4 regions of the Rhodoferax sp. BAB1 genome follow, and region 4 is predicted to be linked to each of the others. Evidence: predicted binding sites of a transcription regulator. Region 4 holds the regulator's gene; each other region holds the start of a gene.
The links. The regulator sigma-54, encoded in region 4, starts transcription at its own class of promoters, with help from an activator protein. The targets are predictions, from matches to a motif close to TGGCANGNAANCTGCTTT.
Positions count from the first base shown of each region.

Region 1: a site for sigma-54 is predicted at 1,724-1,741, ahead of HTY51_RS05070 (circularly permuted type 2 ATP-grasp protein). Genes of this name have one in related genera too.
Region 2: a site for sigma-54 is predicted at 2,727-2,744, ahead of HTY51_RS17000 (pilin). Genes of this name have one in related genera too.
Region 3: a site for sigma-54 is predicted at 3,423-3,440, ahead of HTY51_RS10750 (nitrate/nitrite transporter). Genes of this name have one in related genera too.

Region 1 covers NZ_CP054424.1:1,028,942-1,033,547, reverse strand. Annotated here, with positions in the region: gene HTY51_RS05080 (alpha-E domain-containing protein) at 1-32, opposite strand, end outside; gene HTY51_RS05075 (alpha-E domain-containing protein) at 52-174, opposite strand; gene HTY51_RS05070 (circularly permuted type 2 ATP-grasp protein) at 196-1,701, opposite strand; gene HTY51_RS05065 (DUF2126 domain-containing protein) at 1,814-4,606, shown strand, end outside.
Region 2 covers NZ_CP054424.1:3,502,544-3,507,149, forward strand. Annotated here, with positions in the region: gene HTY51_RS16990 (3',5'-cyclic-nucleotide phosphodiesterase) at 1-194, shown strand, start outside; gene HTY51_RS16995 (GspE/PulE family protein) at 191-2,608, shown strand; gene HTY51_RS17000 (pilin) at 2,797-3,288, shown strand; gene HTY51_RS17005 (PglL family O-oligosaccharyltransferase) at 3,358-4,606, shown strand, end outside.
Region 3 covers NZ_CP054424.1:2,231,178-2,235,783, reverse strand. Annotated here, with positions in the region: gene HTY51_RS10770 (bifunctional protein-serine/threonine kinase/phosphatase) at 1-343, shown strand, start outside; gene HTY51_RS10765 (hypothetical protein) at 492-962, shown strand; gene HTY51_RS10760 (hypothetical protein) at 974-1,342, shown strand; gene HTY51_RS10755 (hypothetical protein) at 1,714-2,007, opposite strand; gene HTY51_RS10750 (nitrate/nitrite transporter) at 2,059-3,273, opposite strand; gene HTY51_RS10745 (ABC transporter ATP-binding protein) at 3,581-4,417, opposite strand; gene ntrB (nitrate ABC transporter permease) at 4,428-4,606, opposite strand, start outside.
Region 4 covers NZ_CP054424.1:3,691,693-3,696,298, forward strand. Annotated here, with positions in the region: gene gshB (glutathione synthase) at 1-195, opposite strand, end outside; gene lptA (lipopolysaccharide transport periplasmic protein LptA) at 402-998, shown strand; gene lptB (LPS export ABC transporter ATP-binding protein) at 1,013-1,825, shown strand; gene rpoN (RNA polymerase factor sigma-54) at 1,857-3,431, shown strand; gene HTY51_RS17870 (class I SAM-dependent RNA methyltransferase) at 3,428-4,606, shown strand, end outside.

The DNA.
Region 1 (4,606 bases), 1.2 Mb from region 4:
CAGTAAAGGTGATCGGCGGTACGTGACAACATTCAAATATCTCCTGTGGCCTCAAACACCGCAGGCGCTGCGCGCCTCGCAGTATTTTGGTGAAAGCCGGCCTGCGGCCAGCTTTTCCGCACGCTCGGTGTAGCGGTTCATCCAGTAGAGGTGGTCGGCGGTTCGGCTCAGCATGATGGTCTCCTCTTCAGCGCTTCAGATTTCCAGGATCCAGGTGTCCTTGGTGCCCCCGCCCTGCGAGGAGTTGACGACCAGCGACCCTTCCTTGAGGGCGACACGTGTGAGGCCGCCCGGCACCATCTGCACTTCCTTGCCCGAGAGCACGAAAGGCCGCAGGTCGATGTGGCGCGGGGCAATGCCCTGCTCCACAAAAGTGGGGCAGGTGGACAGGCTCAGCGTGGGCTGGGCGATGTAGTTGCTCGGATTGGCCAGCACGGCCTTGCCGAAGTCCTCGATCTCGGCCTTGGTCGAGGCCGGGCCGACCAGCATGCCGTAGCCCCCGGCGCCGTGCACCTCCTTGACCACCAGGTCCTTGAGGTTGGCCATCACGTACTTCAGGTCCTCCGCGTTGCGGCACATGTAGGTGGGCACGTTGTTGAGGATGGGCTTCTCGCCCAGATAGAACTCGATCATCTTCGGCACATAGGGGTAGATGGACTTGTCGTCCGCCACCCCCGTGCCCACGGCATTGCAGATGGCCACGTGGCCGGCGCGGTAGGCATCCATCAGGCCCGGACAGCCCAGGGTGGACGTGGGGCGGAAGACCCTGGGGTCGAGGAAGTCGTCGTCGACCCGGCGGTAGATCACGTCGACCCGGCGCGGGCCGCGCGTGGTACGCATGTAGACGAAGTTGTCCTTGACGAACAGGTCCTGCCCCTCGACCAGCTCCACGCCCATCTGCTGGGCCAGGAAGGCATGCTCGAAGTAGGCGCTGTTGTACATGCCGGGCGTGAGCACCACCACGGTGGGCTCGGCCGAGGTGCCCGGGCTGGAGGCGCGCAGGGTCTCCAGCAGCAGGTCGGGGTAGTGCGCCACCGGCGCCACGCGATGCGCGCTGAAGAGATCGGGAAAGAGCCGCATCATCATCTTGCGGTCTTCGAGCATATAGCTCACGCCGCTGGGCACACGCAGGTTGTCCTCCAGCACGTAGTACTCGCCTTCACCCTGCGCATTGGGCGCACGCACGATATCGACGCCGCTGATGTGCGAATAGACCTGGTTGGGCACGTCCACGCCCATCATCTCGGGGCGGAACTGCGCGTTGTTCAGAATCTGCTCGGCCGGGATGAGGCCGGCCTTGATGATCTCCTGCCCGTGGTAGACGTCGTGGATGAAGCGGTTGAGCGCGTTCACGCGCTGCACCAGGCCTTGTTCCATGCTGGCCCACTCGCGCGCAGGGATGATGCGCGGGATCAGGTCGAAAGGGATCAGCCGCTCGGTGCCGGCGCCGTCCTCGTCCTTGGCGCCGTAGACCGCGAAGGTGATGCCCACGCGGCGGAAGATCATCTCGGCCTCTTCGCGCCGGGCCTTCATGAGCTCGCTGCTCTGGCGCGCCAGCCACTGGGCGTAGGTGCGGTAGTGTTCCCGCGCCTCTGCTGCGGACGCCCCCCCCTGCGATTGCGAGGAACCCTGCCCGCCGCCCTGGCTCTGGCTTTGCCCGGCAGCTGCCGGTCTGGTGTACATCTCGTCGAATTTCAGCATGGCACCTTCTCCTGCAGGGGATACAGCAATTTCCGGGCCTGGCGCGGTTCTTGCGGTCCTGGTAGCAGGGCCTGCGCTGCCGCGGCGGCCCGCACCCGACCGAGTCCTTGCCATGTCCATCCACGCCGCCCTGAACCACGTCACGCATTACAAGTACGACCGCCTGGTGAACCTGGGGCCCCAGGTCATCCGCCTGCGCCCGGCCCCGCATTGCCGCAGCAAGATCATTTCGTACTCCCTGAAGATCGAGCCTGCCACCCATTTCATCAACTGGCAACAGGACCCCTTTGCCAATTACCAGGCCCGCCTGGTTTTCCCTGACACCACCCGCGAATTCAAGGTCACGGTCGACCTGGTGGTGGAGATGGCGGTCTACAACCCCTTCGACTTCTTCCTGGAACCCGAGGCCGAAGAGTTCCCCTTCAGCTACAGCGCGCTTACCCGCGAGGAACTGGCCCCCTATCTGGCCGTGCCGCCGCTCACGCCGCACATGAAGGTCTACATGGCCCGGATCGACCGCACGAAGATGCGCACGATCGACTTCCTGGTCAAGCTCAACCAGCAGTTGCAGAACGACATCAAGTACCTGATCCGCATGGAACCCGGCGTGCAGACGCCCGAGCAGACCCTGGGCCTGGGCAGCGGCTCCTGCCGCGACTCGGGCTGGCTCATGGTGCAACTGCTGCGCCATTGCGGGCTGGCGGCGCGTTTTGTCTCGGGTTACCTGATCCAGCTCAAGCCCGACGTGAAGTCGCTGGACGGCCCCAGCGGCACCGAGGTCGACTTCACCGACCTGCACGCCTGGTGCGAGGTCTACCTGCCGGGCGCGGGCTGGGTCGGCCTGGACCCGACCTCGGGCCTGATGGCCGGTGAAGGCCACATTCCCCTGGCCTGCACGCCCCAGCCTTCGGGCGCGGCCCCGGTCGAAGGCGGCGTGGACGAGAGCGAGGTGGAGTTCGCCCACCACATGCAGGTCACGCGCATCTACGAATCGCCGCGCGTCACGAAACCCTATACCGACGCGCAGTGGGCCCAGGTCATGCAACTGGGGGAGGCGGTGGAGGCCCGCCTGCAGGCCGGTGACGTGCGCCTGACCATGGGCGGCGAGCCGACCTATGTGGCCGCCAGCGACCGTGACGCACCAGAATGGAACACCGACGCCCTGGGCCCGACCAAACGGGCCTATGCCACCGAATTGGTGCACAAATTACGCACCGAATACGGGCGCGGCGGTTTCCTGCACTTCGGCCAGGGCAAGTGGTACCCGGGGGAGCAGTTGCCGCGCTGGGCCCTGTCGATCTACTGGCGCCAGGACGGCCAGGCGCTGTGGCACAAGCCCGAGCTGTTTGCCGACGAACGCGTGCCTGCCGCCTACACCAGCGAGGATGCGCGCCGTTTCACCCACACCCTGGCGAAGAAGCTGGGCATGACGGACCAGTACATCCAGCCGGGCTACGAGGACGTTTTCTACTACCTCTGGCGCGAACGCAAACTGCCGGTCAACGTGGACCCCTTCGACTCCAAGCTCGACGACGAGATGGAGCGCATCCGCCTGCGCCGTGTCTTCGGGCAGAAGCTCGACGCCGTGGTGGGTTATGTGCTACCGCTGCAGGCCAATGACACCACGCTCGCAGGCGCCAGCTGGTCCACCGGGCCCTGGTTCTTCCGCGATGACCGCATGTACCTGCTGCCCGGTGATTCCCCCATGGGTTACCGCCTGCCGCTGGAGTCCCTGCCCTGGGTCAAGCCCGGCGACTACCCCTACCTGATCGAGCAGGACCCCTACGCGCCGCGTTCGCCGCTGCCGCAGGCGGCACAGTTGCGCACGCAGTACGCGCCGCACCAGCGCAGCGGCGGCGCGACCAAGGACGGCACAGCAACCGGAGCCGCCGCGGGACAGACGGCAGGCGCTGCACCGACACAAGAACCGAAACGCTTCGAATCCGCGCACTGGATCACACGCACCGCCCTGTGCGTGGAGGCGCGCGACCCCATGCGCGCCAACGGCCCCAAGGCCGAAGGCGCGCACGGCGGCAAGTCCAGCCTGCTCTACGTCTTCATGCCGCCGCTGGCGCGCCTGGAAAACTACCTGAACCTGCTCGCCGCGGTGGAAGCCACCGCCGACGAACTGGGCATGAAGATCGTGCTCGAAGGCTATCCGCCGCCGCGTGATGCGCGCCTCAAGCTGCTGCAGGTCACGCCGGACCCGGGTGTGATCGAGGTCAACATCCACCCCGCGCACAACTGGGGCGAGCTGGTGCAGCACACCGAATTCCTCTACGACGCGGCCTTCGAATGCCGGCTCTCGGCCGAGAAGTTCATGACCGACGGCCGCCACACCGGCACCGGTGGCGGCAACCATATGGTGCTGGGCGGCGCCACACCGGCCGACAGCCCCTTCCTGCGCCGGCCCGAGCTGCTGGCCAGCCTGCTGCTCTACTGGCACAACCACCCTTCGCTGAGTTATCTCTTCAGCGGCATGTTCATCGGCCCGACCAGTCAGGCACCGCGCGTGGACGAAGCCCGCAACGACCAGCTTTATGAACTGGAGATCGCGCTGCGCGAGATCCAGAGCAACCGGGAAAAGTTTGGTGCCGATATGCCCCCCTGGCTGGTGGACCGCACTCTGCGCAACATCCTGGTCGACATCACGGGCAACACGCACCGCAGCGAGTTCTGCATCGACAAGCTCTACTCGCCCGACAGCGCCACCGGCCGCCTGGGCCTGCTGGAGCTGCGTGCCTTCGAGATGCCGCCGCACGCCCGCATGAGCGTGGTGCAACAGCTGCTGCTGCGCGCCCTGGTGGCGCGCTTCTGGGACACGCCCTACCAGGCGCCCGCCACCCGCTGGGGCACCGAACTGCACGACCGTTTCCTGCTGCCCACCTTCGTGCGCATGGACTTC
Region 2 (4,606 bases), 190 kb from region 4:
CCGCGGTGCTGGCCCAGGAGCTGGATTGCATCGCCGCCGATAAAAACTACCCGATCTACATCACACATACCAAACCTGCAGAAACCGAGTTGATCATGTCCGAAATCCGCAAGTTGGAAGGCCATCGCCCCAGCGCCAGACAGGCGGCGCATGACATACGCTGGCTGCAGGCAGGGCAGGAGTTTGACCTATGAGTGCTGTCATGAAACCCCCGGGCGGTGGCATCCCGTCTGATCCGCCCTTTCCGGATTCGCAGCAGCCTTCGGACAAGCAGGACAAATCCTTCGAGGCGCTGTTTGTGCGTCAGCTCAAGCAGGTGGTCCTGCGTATCCACGAGACCGAAAACGTGGAGCAGATCATGCTGGAGGTCAGCCCCGAGATCTGCAAGCTCTTCAATGCGGATCGACTCACGCTGTATGCGATCAGCGATGATGAAACATCGATCGTTTCCAAGATCAAAACCGGCCTGACCAGCAGCCGCGAGTTGAAGCTGCCCATCAGCCCGCAGAGCATTGCAGGGTATGTGGCTTTCAGCCGCAAGCTGCTGAATCTGGCCGATGTCTACGACGAGGAGGCGCTCAAGCAGATCCATCCGTCACTGACTTTCCTCAAGGAAGTCGACAAGCGCTCAGGCTACCGCACCAAGCAGATGCTGGTGTCGCCCATCCTCGAGGGCGGCAACCTGTACGGGGTGCTCCAGGTTATCAACAACAAGGCCGACCAGTCGTTCAGCGAACTGGATATCAAGGGCGTCATCCAGCTTTCCAAGACACTGGCCACGGCCATCCGTCAGCGCCTGCAGAAGGCGGATGAGCCGCAGCGTATCCGGGCGACCAAATACGACGGCCTCGTGGCCGATGGCTTCTTGACGGGCACGCAGCTGCAAGACTGCGTACAGGAGGCGCGTAACGAGGGCCAGCCGGTCGAGCATCTGCTGCTGAGCCGGCACCAGATCACGCCGGCCCAGGTCGGCCCGTCGCTGGCCAGGTTTTTCGGCGTGCCTTACGAACCCTTCAATGCCGGGCGTATCCGCTCCGAAATGCTGCATGGCTCACTCAAGCGTGAATTTGCCGAAGGCCAGGGCTGGATTCCGCTGGAAGAGTCACCTGAAGGCCTGGTCATCATGTGCCTGGACCCTGAGGCCACGCGCGGTGCGCGGGTGGTGCCGCAAGTGTTCTCGCGCATCAACAAGTTTTCCTACCGCGTCACCACGCAGACCGAATTCGAGCAGACGTTGGCCCAGCTCTTTGGTGCCATAGCCGATGGCACCTCGATCGACCAGCTGCTGGCCGACATGGGCGGCCCGCTCGATGACGAGGGAAGCAACGACGATTCGCTGGAGTCGGCCGCGGCCGACAATGAACTGGTCAAGTTTGTCAACAAGATCATCATCGAGGCGTACCAGCAGAAGGCCTCGGACATCCACATCGAGCCCATGCCGGGCAAGCTCAAGACCGGTATCCGCTTCCGCATCGACGGCACCCTGATGCCCTACATTGAAGTGCCGGCGCATTTCCGCCAGGCCATGGTCACGCGCCTGAAGATCATGTGCGACCTCGATATTTCAGAGCGCCGCAAGCCGCAGGACGGCAAGATCAAGTTCAAGAAATATGGCCCGCTAGACATCGAGCTACGGGTGGCGACCATCCCGTCGGCTGGGGGTGTCGAAGACGTGGTGATGCGTATCCTGGCCGCGGGCGAACCGATCCCGCTGGAAAAACTGGGCCTGACTTCGCACAATCGTGAACGGCTGGAATCCACCGTCAGCAAGCCCTACGGCCTGTTTTATGTCTGCGGCCCGACCGGCTCCGGCAAGACCACCACCCTGCATTCCATCCTGAAATTCCTCAACACGCCCGATACCAAGATCTGGACGGCAGAGGACCCGGTGGAAATCACGCAAAAGGGCCTGCGCCAGGTGCAGATCAACAAGAAAGCCGGCATCGACTTCGCCTTGATCATGCGCGCCTTCCTGCGTGCCGACCCGGACATCATCATGGTCGGCGAGTCGCGCGACAAGGAAACCGTGTCCATGGGCGTGGAAGCCTCGCTGACGGGTCACCTGGTGTTTTCCACCCTGCACACCAACTCCGCGCCCGAGTCCATCACGCGTCTGCTGGACATGGGCATGGACCCGTTCAACTTTGCCGATGCGCTGCTGGGCATCCTGGCCCAGCGTCTGGCCAAGAAGCTTTGTGACTGCAAGGAGCCCTACACCCCCGGCACATCGGAGGTCAACAGCTTCATCTCCGAGTACGCCCAGGAATTGCGTAACACCAAGGCCTGGAAGGCCGATTTCAGCGGCGAAGCCCAGAAACTCTATGAGGAATGGGTGGTCAACTACGGCGAAGACGGCAAGCTGCGCTTCTACAAGCCGGTCGGCTGCGACAAGTGCAACAAGACCGGCTACAAGGGCCGCTTGGGCCTGCACGAACTGCTGATCGCCGATGACCACATCAAGAAGCTGGTGCAGGAGCGCGCCCGCGTGGCCGAAATCTTCGCCGCCGCCGTGGAAAGCGGCATGAGGACCCTGAAAATGGACGGCATGGAAAAGATCATGCTGGGGGTGACCGATCTGAAACAGGTACGCCAGGTTTGCATCAAGTGACAAAGCTGGCCGGACAAAAATGTCATTCTGGAGCCGAGGGTGGACAGAAATGAACCTGAAATTGGCCGTAACTCAGGGAATTCGCCCCAAAGCAACAACTTAGTTCACGGTTTCAGGCTGGCACGGAAACTGCAAAACAAGAACCATACAGCCCTGCTGTATCCATTTCTTTAACCAAGGAGCTTTATATGAAGCGTGCAATGCAAAAGGGTTTCACCCTGATCGAACTGATGATCGTGGTCGCGATCATCGGTATTCTGGCCGCCGTCGCCCTGCCGGCTTATCAGGACTACACCATCCGTGCCAAAGTTTCGGAAGTTGTTCTGGCTGCGTCGCAGTGCCGTACCAGCGTGACCGAGGTCTATCAATCGAATTCCGCAGCCTCGCTGCCGACCGGTGGTAACTGGGGCTGTGAATTCGCGGCGGGTGCCAGCACCGGCCCGACCAAGTATGTGGGCGCAGTGCAAACCAATGCCCGCGGCGACATCCGTGTGACCGTGATCGGCCTGGCGCCGTCCATCCCCGCTACCGGCTCTTACGTTGTGCTGTCTCCGACGCTGAATGCTTCGGCGCAAGTGAGCGCTTGGGAGTGCGGTCCTAACGGCACCATGCCGGCCAAGTATCTGCCCGGCTCCTGCCGCTCGACGGCCATCACCACGACGGGCACGTTCCTACCTTGAACTGCTTAAGGTGACGGTATGAATCAAAGGGCTCTTCGGAGCCCTTTTTAGTTTTGGAGACATCTGAGCATGCCCGTGTTGATATTCGCCTCGCTTTTATGCTTGGGGTGGCTGGTTCCCGATCACTTTCCGCCGTGGCAGGCGTTTCATAACGAAGCTCCGGTCTTTTTGGGACTGATACTGGCTGCACTGATCATGGTGTGGCGCCGCAAACTGCAGCGGTGGCAGGTGCCGGCAGGTCTCTTTCCCAGCCTCGCACTGATGGGGATAGCATTGGCACAGTATGTCTTTGGCCAACTGGTATTCGCCGGTGACCTATGGCTGGTGTGGCTCTATGTCGGCGGTTTCGGACTCGCCTGGCTGCTCGGCCATGTCTGGGCGGAAGGAGGCGAGAAAACCCATTTCACGGCCTTCGACACCCTGGTCCTGGCATTCGCAACGGGTGCGACGGTTTCCGCTTTGATGTGCTTCGTCCAGTGGTTCGAGTTGGAGGGAGACTGGGCGCCCTGGGTGATGTCGGCAGCACACAGCACGCGCGCCATTGCCAATCTGGCGCAGCCCAATCAGCTCTCTACGCTGCTGCTCACTGGGGTGATTGCAACCGCGGTACTCTATGAAAGACGTCGTGTCAGTGGTGAACTGGCCCTTCTGTTGATCGGGCTGCAAAGTCTGGCCGCCGTTCTGACGCAGTCTCGCACCGGCTTATTGGTGGTCGTCATGCTGGTGATCACGGCTTGGTGGGGAGCCAAGGCTTGGAGACAGGTTTCTTTCCGGCAGGTGTTCATGTGGGGTTTGGCATTTGTGTTTCTCAGCCTGCTGTTTCAATGGGGTGCGCAAGGCACAGCCAAAGCAGCAATCGGTGGGCAGGCTCTGCAGGTTGGAACGCGGCCACTGCTTTGGCAGCAGTTTGCGGCAGCCTTGAGTGAATCTCCATGGCTGGGCTATGGCTGGCTACAGACGGTACGTGCACAGGAGGTCGGGGCGTTAACAGTCCCAGGCCAGGAGCAGGCTACCTATACACACAACCACTTGCTCGATCTGGCCATCTGGTTAGGGTTGCCGCTGACATTGCTCTTGATCGCTTGGATCTCGTTGATCGTCTGGCAACGCCGCAAAGGACTCCACGAGCCGAAAGTGGTCATGGCGCTATTTTGCTTATTGCCCATCGGATGCCATGCCTTGTTGGAATTCCCGTTGGCCTATGCCTATTTCTTGTTTCCAGCAGGGGTTCTCCTGGGCATGATGGACCGCTGGACGGAAGGGGCAAAGGTGGGTCGAGTTTTCATACCGGCGGTTGTGACAGGTGCATTCGTGGCGT
Region 3 (4,606 bases), 1.5 Mb from region 4:
CCAGCTGCTGGCCGAGGGCAAGCTGCCCTACGGCGAGGTGCTGCCCTACCAGAGCGGCCGCTACTACCGCGACCCGACGCCGCCCAGCCGCCACAACCCCGAGGTGCCGATCTGGCTCGACCACGTGGTGTTGAAAGCCGTGGCCCGCGACAAGCGCCAGCGTTTCGAGACGGCGGAGGAATTCCTGCTGGCGCTGGAGCGCGGGGCTTCTCGGCCGCTCACCGCGCCGCCGGCTTCACCGCTGCTGCAGAGGGATCCGACCTTTGTGTGGAAACTGCTGTTCGGGGTCAGCGCGCTGTTCAATGTGCTGCTGGTGTACTGGTTGTTGTTTTTGCCGAAGTAGGGGCGGCTGGGCTGTGGCACTACCCTTTCTGTGGGGAGGCTGATATAAATCAGGCACTTACAACAGAAAACGGGAGGATGACTTGATGGACTTGAACTGTGTTCATAAGACAGGTCTGCTGTCTTCATCAAGTTAAGCAGCTACATCTATGACTTGCTTCGAAATTCTTTCAGCTCTAGCCAATATTGCTACAGCAGCGGCTGTGGGCGTGGCAGCCTGGCAACTCGTCCTTGCTAAACGACAGGCTATAACCAGTTTTGAAGATTCATTCGCCAAGGAGTACAGAGATTTGGCCTCAAAGCTTCCAACCAAGGCATTGCTTGGCGAGCCGCTAGACAATGAAGAGTACTCAACTCACTTTGATGAGATGTATCACTATTTCGATCTGTGCAATGAGCAAGCATTTCTTCACAAAGCCGGTCGGATATCTGACGAAACGTGGAAATTTTGGCGAGATGGAATTCAAACAAATTTGAATCGCCCGGCCTTTGAGCGTGCATGGTCAGAGATTGCAGAAAAGGCAAATGATGATTTCTCTGAATTGAAAGCTTTGTTTCCGCCTAAGCCGTATGCAGCCCAAACAGTCGCCGCTGCGGCGGCCCCTTACGGCAAAAGCTAGGCATCAGGAATATGCGGCGCAGCTACAAAATCCTGCTCTTCTACTCGCTGCTCATGCTTGCAGCTTTCGATCTACACGCGCTGATCCAGCGGTTCTTCCTTGCGTCACCGGAGCCAATCGCATGGGAGAAGGCCATTGTTGCAGTACTCCTGCAAGTCATCGCGGTTGGAGTCGCAGCTCTGTATCTGCGGTGGATCAGTATTTCCGACATCTCGCTCCTCGAGCACAACCCCAGCCTTCTTTCACGAGGTCTGAAGACCACGCCGTTGCTTGCTTGTGTCTTGCTGGCTGCGCTTTCGGTGACCGTGCTCTACAACGCCGTCAACTGCGGGAGTCATTCGTTTCCAGCAAATCGTGGAATGACAAGTTGCCCCCTGTAGCACGCGTCTGACGGTGTGCTGGGAGGAGCTCAGATTACTCTTCCGCTTGTGTCAATCCGAAGTGACGCCTAACCCTTTGTGTATGGACGCCTCCACACGTACATGAAACTGACCGACTAGAGGCGACCAAGCGGTCGACTATCCGATATGGAATCTGCGTCGCTGAAACCCATAAAAAAAGCCGGCCCTCCCGAACGGGAGACCGGCTTCTTAACGCTGCCGCGTATCAGGCCGCGATGGCTGCCTGGTCCTGATTGGCGGCCTTGCGGGTGGCGGCCTTGAGTTGCAGGTTGGCGCTGTTCAGCGCTTCGGCTTTTTGCTCTCGCGTGTGGGCTCGCTTTCGACACGTACCAAACGACGAGAGCGTCGGCTTATCGCAGGCGCCCGACGTAACGCGCGTCGGTCTTGGGGGCTTCTGCCTTGGTCTTGGGGTCGGCCGCGAGCAGGGCGGGACGGGTCCCTTCGCTGGAGGCCGTCATGCCCAGCGCATCCATGAGTTCGAGCCCTGCCACCAGCAGATCAGGGTCGGCCGTGTCCATCAACGCGGACAAGGTCTCGCGGGCGAAGGTGCGGTTGGCCGCGAACTGCACCACATCGAAGCTCTTGCCGTGACGTGCCGCCAGGGTTCGTAATTTGGCGATCTTGAGCAATGTTGCCTGTTCCATCTTGCTGTCTCCTAGGGTAAAAATTCACCTTGAGTGCCGATAAGTCAGGGGTCATGCACTGCGTGCACGACCACCTTTCTCCGCCCATGTCCTCGTCCAGCGTAGTTGCATCACGCGTGTCATGCCCAGCACCAGCAGCGAGAGCAGGGCGAACAAGGCGAAGCCCCAGAAATAGGTGCCGGTGTATTGCTTGGACAGGCCCATGGCATTGGGCACCAGGCCGCCGCCGAGGGCGCCGATCTCGCCGATCATGGAGCCGGCCACGGCCGTGGTCAGCGGCCAGCGCAGCGGCACCAGCTGGAACAGCGCGCCGTTGCCCGCGCCTAAAGCGGCGAAGCACAGCATCATGAGCAGGGTGGTGAGCACCAGCGAGCCGCCGGCCAGCCCGCACAGCAGCAGGGTGATGGTGATGATGACCATCACGGCGGTGAGCGTGTTGATGCCACCCCAGTGGTCCGAGATCCAGCCGCCGAAGATGCGCAGCGCCGCGCCCATGAAGGCGGCCAGCATGGTGAGCTGGCCGGCCTGCACCTTGCTCACGCCGAACTGGTCGTAGTAGTAGCTGGGCAGGAAGGTGGTCAGGCCGATGAAACCACCGAAGGTGATGGCGTAGATGACGCTGAAGGCCCAGCCGTCTTTTTCGAACAGGCAGGCGATGTGGTCGCGAAAGCTGGCGTGCTTGTCCACGTCGTCGGGCTCGCGCGCGATGAAGACCATCACCAGCACGGGCAGCAGCAGGCCCAGCGCCGCCAGGCCGTAGACGGCTTTCCAGCCGTAGGCCTGGGCCAGCTGTGGCGCCAGCAGGGCCGAGACCGAGGTGCCTACATTGCCCGCACCCACCAGGCCCATGGCCAGGCCCTTGTAGCGCGCGGGGAAGGAACCCGAGCCCAGCGAGAGCGCCACACCGAAGCTGGCGCCGGCAATGCCCAGCAGCACACCCATGGCCAGCAGGTCGTTGAAGGACTCGACGAAGAAGTAGCCAAAGAGCAGGGCGATGGCGATGCCGCCCATTTCCACCAGGGTGGCGTTCTTGCGCCCGATGTACTGGGCCAGGATGCCCAGCGGGAAACGCATGAGCGCGCCGGCAAAGATGGGGATGGAGAGCATCAGCCCGATCTGCGCGGGGCTGAGCTGCAGCGATTCCTTGATGAAGGGCGCCATGGCGCCGTTGGTCACCCAGACGCCGCAGCAGTAGGTGAAATACACGAAGGAGGCCAGCAGCGTGGGGCTGTGGCCGGCCTGAAGGAAATTGCGAAAGCTGTTCATCGTGCTTGTCCGTGGGCCAACAAAAAAGGCGTCGACACGTGCATGGCAGCAGGGCTGCGCACGTGTGGACGCCTTCGTCTGGAACGATCCGGTGCGTCTTTGCACCGAATGCGGGATTTCAAGCCGGCTTTGGCCTGTTCATCTCAGTGCAAGCAATATCTGCGCCCGGACTTGGGGCGGTCATCTCGACAGCCGCTGTGCCCGGTTTCCAACCCAGGGACACCGCGGAACCGGCTTCGCCGGGCCGCTGGTGTCGCCCCCTTGAGGGTGGGGCCGCGCTCAGGCGCGGCACGGGGGTGTACTTAATTCAAGCCGCTTTTTCCACGTGCGCCTGGCGCGTGTAGAGGAAGTCGATCACGGCCTTGCGGTAGTTGATGTAACGCGGGTCTTCGGCCAGCTCCACACGCTTGCGCGGACGCGGCAGGTCCACGGCCAGCACTTCGCCGATGGTGGCGGCGGGTCCGTTGGTCATCATCACGATCTTGTCGCTCAGCAGCACGGCCTCGTCCACATCGTGCGTGACCATGACCACGGTGCTTTTCGTGCGCGCCACGATCTCCAGCAACTCGTCCTGCAGCTTGGCGCGGGTGAGCGCATCCAGGGCGCCGAAGGGTTCGTCCATCAGCAGCACCTGGGGTTCCATGGAGAGGGCGCGGGCGATGCCCACGCGCTGTTTCATGCCGCCCGAGATCTCGCCGGGGCGCTTTTGTGCCGCGGGTGTCAGGCCCACCAGGGCCAGGGCGGCTTCGGTGCGGGCCTTGAGCTGGGCCTTGTTCTCGGCGGCGGCGCCCGTGCTCTTGCTGCCGGCGCCGAAGACGCGTTCCACGGCGAGGTAGACGTTCTCGTAGCAGGTCAGCCAGGGCAGCAGCGAATGGTTCTGGAACACCACGGCGCGCTCGGGGCCGGGGCCCGAGATTTCGCGGTTGGCGCACAGCAGGGTGCCGTTGGTGGGGGTGGTCAGGCCGGCGATCAGGTTGAGCAGGGTGGACTTGCCACAGCCCGAGTGACCGATCAGCGCCACGAACTCGCCCTTGGCGACCGTGAGGTTGATGTCGCGCAGCGCAGGGAAGGAGCCCTTGGCGGTCTTGAAGGTCTGCTCGACGCCCTGGACTTCGATGTACTTGGTGCTCAGTGATTCGTTCATGGCGGACTCCTCAGTTCTTGACTTCTTCGAAGGTGAAGGCGGTGGCCAGCTTGATCAGCGCGAACTCCAGCACCAGGCCGACGATGCCGATCACGAAGATGGCGATGATGATGTTCTTGACGTTGAGGTTGTTCCACTCGTCCCAGACCCAGAACCCGATGCCCACGCCGCCGGTCAGCATCTCGGCCG
Region 4 (4,606 bases):
GTGCTCCTCGTGGCCGGTCAGCCGGATGCGGCGCACATGCGCCTGCACACCGGTGGCGGCCTGCCAGCCCAGCTGCTGCGGCTCGCAGGCTGCCACGGTGTGGCCGCGGCGCTGTGCCTCGCGCATCATGGCAAAGGTGCTGTCCTTGTAGGTCTTGAACGATTCCAGCGGGTCGGCGATGAAAAGCAGGTCCATGGCGGGTGGTCGCAAGCTGAGGTGGGCGTTGGGGGCCCGCGCGGGTGGGGCGGGGTCCTGACGGGCTTCAGTCAAGGCTGGAGCCTGGGGCTGGAAGTCTCTCACGAAACCGGCAGGCTCAGGAAAAGAGGCCCAAGCAAGGCCTGGACCAGCGGCCCGGCGCGATTACAATGCCCCAGACCCCAAAGAGCAAGATTCGTGCCTTTATGAAATTTCCCATCCTCCGGCTCCTGCTGTGTGCCGCTTGTGCACTGAGCGCGGGCCTGGCCGGGGCCGAAAAGGCCGACAGCAAGAAGCCGATGAACATTGAGGCCGACGCCCTGCGCTATGACGACCTCAGGCAGACCAGCGTCTTCAGCGGCAATGTGGTGCTGACGCGGGGTTCCATCATCATCAAGGGCGCCCGTATCGAGGTGCGCCAGGATCCGCAGGGTTACCAGTTTGGCGTGGTGACGGCCGAGGCCGGCCAGCGCGCCACCTTCCGCCAGAAGCGCGACGGCGATGACGAATACATCGAAGGCGAGAGCGAGACCATCGAATACGACGGCCGTGCCGACGTCTTCAAGCTGATCAGGAACGCGGAGCTGCGTCGCCTGCGCGGCAGCCAGGTGGCCGACCTGGTGACCGGCAACATCATCCAGTACAACAGCCTGACGGATGTCTTCACCGTGGACGGCGGACAGCAAAAGGGCAGCGGGCGCGTACGCGCCACGCTGACGCCGCGCAGCGAGGCGCCGCAGCCGGCCGCATCGCGCCCGGGCGTGCCGCTGCGCAACGACGATTCCCTCGGAGGGCGCAAGTGAGCGACAGCCAGCAGATGGCCGGCACGATCCCGCCCGATACCCAGCCCGACACGGCCACCGCCCCCGACACCCTGCCCGGCGGCGACCCGAGCCGGCTCGAAGCCCGCCACCTGAAGAAGTTCTACGGCAGCCGCGAGGTCGTCAAGGACGTCTCGCTGACGGTGCGCAAGGGCGAGGTGGTCGGACTGCTGGGCCCCAATGGCGCGGGCAAGACCACTTCGTTCTACATGATCGTGGGCCTGGTGCGTGCCAGCGCCGGCGAGATCCTGATCGACGACCAGCCGGTGGAGCACATGCCCATCCACCAGCGCGCCCGCATGGGCCTGAGCTACCTGCCGCAGGAGGCATCGATCTTCCGCAAGCTCAACGTCGAGGACAACGTGCGTGCCGTGCTGGAGCTGCAGCGCGACGCGGACGGCAAGCCCTTGCGCAAGGACGAGATCGAGCTGCGCCTCACGGCCCTGCTGCAGGACCTGCGCGTGGAGAAGTTGCGCCTGTCGCCCGCGCTGGCGCTCTCGGGCGGCGAGCGCCGTCGTGTGGAGATTGCCCGCGCCCTGGCCACGCAACCGCGTTTCATCCTGCTCGACGAACCTTTCGCCGGCATCGACCCGATCGCCGTGATCGAGATCCAGCGCATCATCAGCTTCCTGAAGGCGCGCGGCATCGGCGTGCTGATCACCGACCACAATGTGCGCGAGACGCTGGGCATCTGCGATCACGCCTACATCATCAGCGAAGGCCGCGTGCTGGCCCAGGGTACGCCGGGCGACATCGTCAACAACGCCGACGTGCGCCGGGTCTACCTGGGCGAGCACTTCAAGATGTGAGAGGGCTTGCCCTGCACATCGGACTGACAACATGAAACAGGGACTGTCGCTGCGGGTCTCCCAGCATCTGGCGCTCACGCCCCAGCTGCAGCAGTCCATCCGTCTCCTGCAGCTCTCCACGCTGGAGCTCAACCAGGAGGTCGAGCAACTGCTCGACGAGAACCCCTTCCTGGAGCGCGCCGACGACAGCGTTGAGCGTGAGGCCCATGGCCTGGAGCGTGCCGATACCCCGGTGGCGCAGGACGAGGGCGACTACGACTACAGCAGCAGCGCTTCGTCCAGCGAGGCGCCGGACGAAAGCGTCGCGGTGAGCAGCCTGGAGAGCGAGGGCAGCTGGGAGGGCGATGGCAGCGTGGACATGTCGCCCGACGACAGCGAGTGGGGCGGTGACGCGCCGGCGCGCAACGGCGCGCGCGAGGACGATGAGGCCGATGCCACCGAGCTGGCGCGCAGCCAGGAATCGCTGCAGGACTTCCTCAAGCGCCAGGCCCTGTCCCTGCGCCTGGGGGCCGAAGACCGTGCCGCCCTGCAGTTCCTGATCGAGTCCCTCAACGAGGACGGTTACCTGGAGGACACGCTCGAATCGCTGGCCCAGGGCCTGGCCGGCGAGGAAGGCGAGCATCTGGAGGCCCTGCTCGCCCACTTCGAGCTCGCGCTGCGTCTGCTGCAAAGCCTGGAGCCCACCGGCGTGGGTGCGCGCAACATGGCCGAGTGCCTGCGCCTGCAGTTGCTGGCCCTGCAGGCCGAGGCCATGCGCGGCGCGCAGAACCTGCCGGAACCGGCCGTGGTGGCCCAGGCCCTGCGCATGGTCGAGCAGCCGCCGGAACTGCTGGCGCGGCGCGATCTCCGCAAACTCGCCCAGCTCTGTGGCGGCAGCGAAGCCCTGACGCGTGAGGCCCTGGGCCTGGTGGCGCGGCTGGAGCCCAAGCCCGGGCGGCGTTTCGTCAATGTCGAGCGCAACGTCATCGTGCCCGACGTGCTGGTCGTGCGCAGCGGCAGCGGCGCGCAGACCCGCTTTCGCGTGCAGCTCAACCCGGACATCATGCCGCGGCTGCGCGTGCACGATATCTATGCCAATGCGCTCAAGGGCCACAAGGCCGGCGGCCGCAGCGCCGACAACCACGCCGCGCTGCAGCAGCGCCTGCAGGAGGCGCGCTGGTTCATCAAGAACATCCAGCAGCGCTTCGACACCATCCTGCGTGTCTCCAGCGCCATCGTCGAGCGACAGAAGAACTTCTTCATGCACGGCGAGCTGGCCATGCGCCCGCTGGTGCTGCGCGAGATCGCCGACGAGCTCGGCCTGCACGAGTCCACCATCAGCCGCGTGACCACGGCCAAGTACATGGCCACGCCCTTCGGCACCTACGAGCTCAAGTACTTCTTCGGCTCGGGCCTGGGCACCGAGTCCGGCGGCAATGCCTCCAGCACGGCGGTGCGCGCGCTGATCAAGCAGTTCGTCAGCGCCGAGAGTGTCAAGAAACCCCTGTCCGACAGCCAGCTCTCCGAGATGCTCAAGGAGCAGGGTATCGAGTGCGCGCGACGCACGGTCGCCAAATACCGCGAGGCGCTCAAGATCGCGCCCGCGAATTTACGGAAAGCCTTGTGAACCAGCTTCAATTGTTCCTGCCCTGCGCCGCCGGCGTCGAGGACTATCTGGCCCCCGAGATCCTGCGGATCACGGACCTGCCGCCGGGCTGCATCACCAAACAACGTGGCGGGGTGGCGGTGCGCACCTCGTTTGCGCAGGCCATGCTGCTCAATCTCTACAGCCGCCTGGCGCAGCGTGTGCTGGTGCTGGTGTCCTACACCGAGTACCGCAGCGAGCAGGACCTGTACCGCGCCGCCATGGCAGTGCCCTGGGAGCAGTGGTTCACACCGAAGGAAAGCATCAAGGTCGAGATCACGGCCCAGCACAGCCCGCTGACCTCGCTGAACTTCGCGGCGCTGAAGGTGAAGGATGCGGTCTGTGACCGTTTTCGCGAAACCTCGGGCGGCGTGCGCCCCGATGTGGACACCCAGTGGCCCGATGTGCGCATCTACGCCCACCTGACCACCGACAGCTGCTCACTCTACATCGACACCTCGGGCGAACCGCTGTTCAAGCGCGGCTGGCGCGAGGACAAGGGTGATGCGCCCCTGAAGGAAACCCTGGCCGCCGCCATGATCGCCGCCAGCGGCTGGGCCGAGGGCGACGCCGACGGTGACCTGACGCCGCTGTACGACCCCTGCTGCGGCAGCGGCACCATCGCCATCGAGGCGGCGCAGATTGCCTGCAACATCGCGGCCGGTTCCCTGCGTCGTTTTGCCTTCGAGAAATACCGCCCCTTCCGCGCCCCCGAATGGGCCGAGATGAAGAGCGAGGCCGCGCAGGCGGTGGTCAAGCCCGAGCCGGGCCAGGCCGCGCTGATCTACGGCAGCGACGTGTCGCACCGCATGGTGGACTTTGCCCAGCGCAATGCCCAGCGGGCCGGCGTGGCTGACGTGATCGAGTTCCGTGGCGGTGACGCCCTGCAGCGCATGCCGCCCTGCGCCACGCCGGGTGTGATGCTGGTCAACCCGCCCTATGGCGAACGCATCGAGGCCGGCGGCTTTGCGGGCGCCGCGCGCTTTGGCGCGCGTGAGCTGCCCGAGACGGAACAGGCCGGCGACGACAACGAATTCTTCAGCAAGCTGGCCAGCCACTGGAAGAAGAACTACAGCGGCTGGACCGCCTGGGTGCTCACGCCCGACCTCAAATTGCCCAGCAAGATGCGCCTGAAGGAATCGCGCCGTGTGCCCATG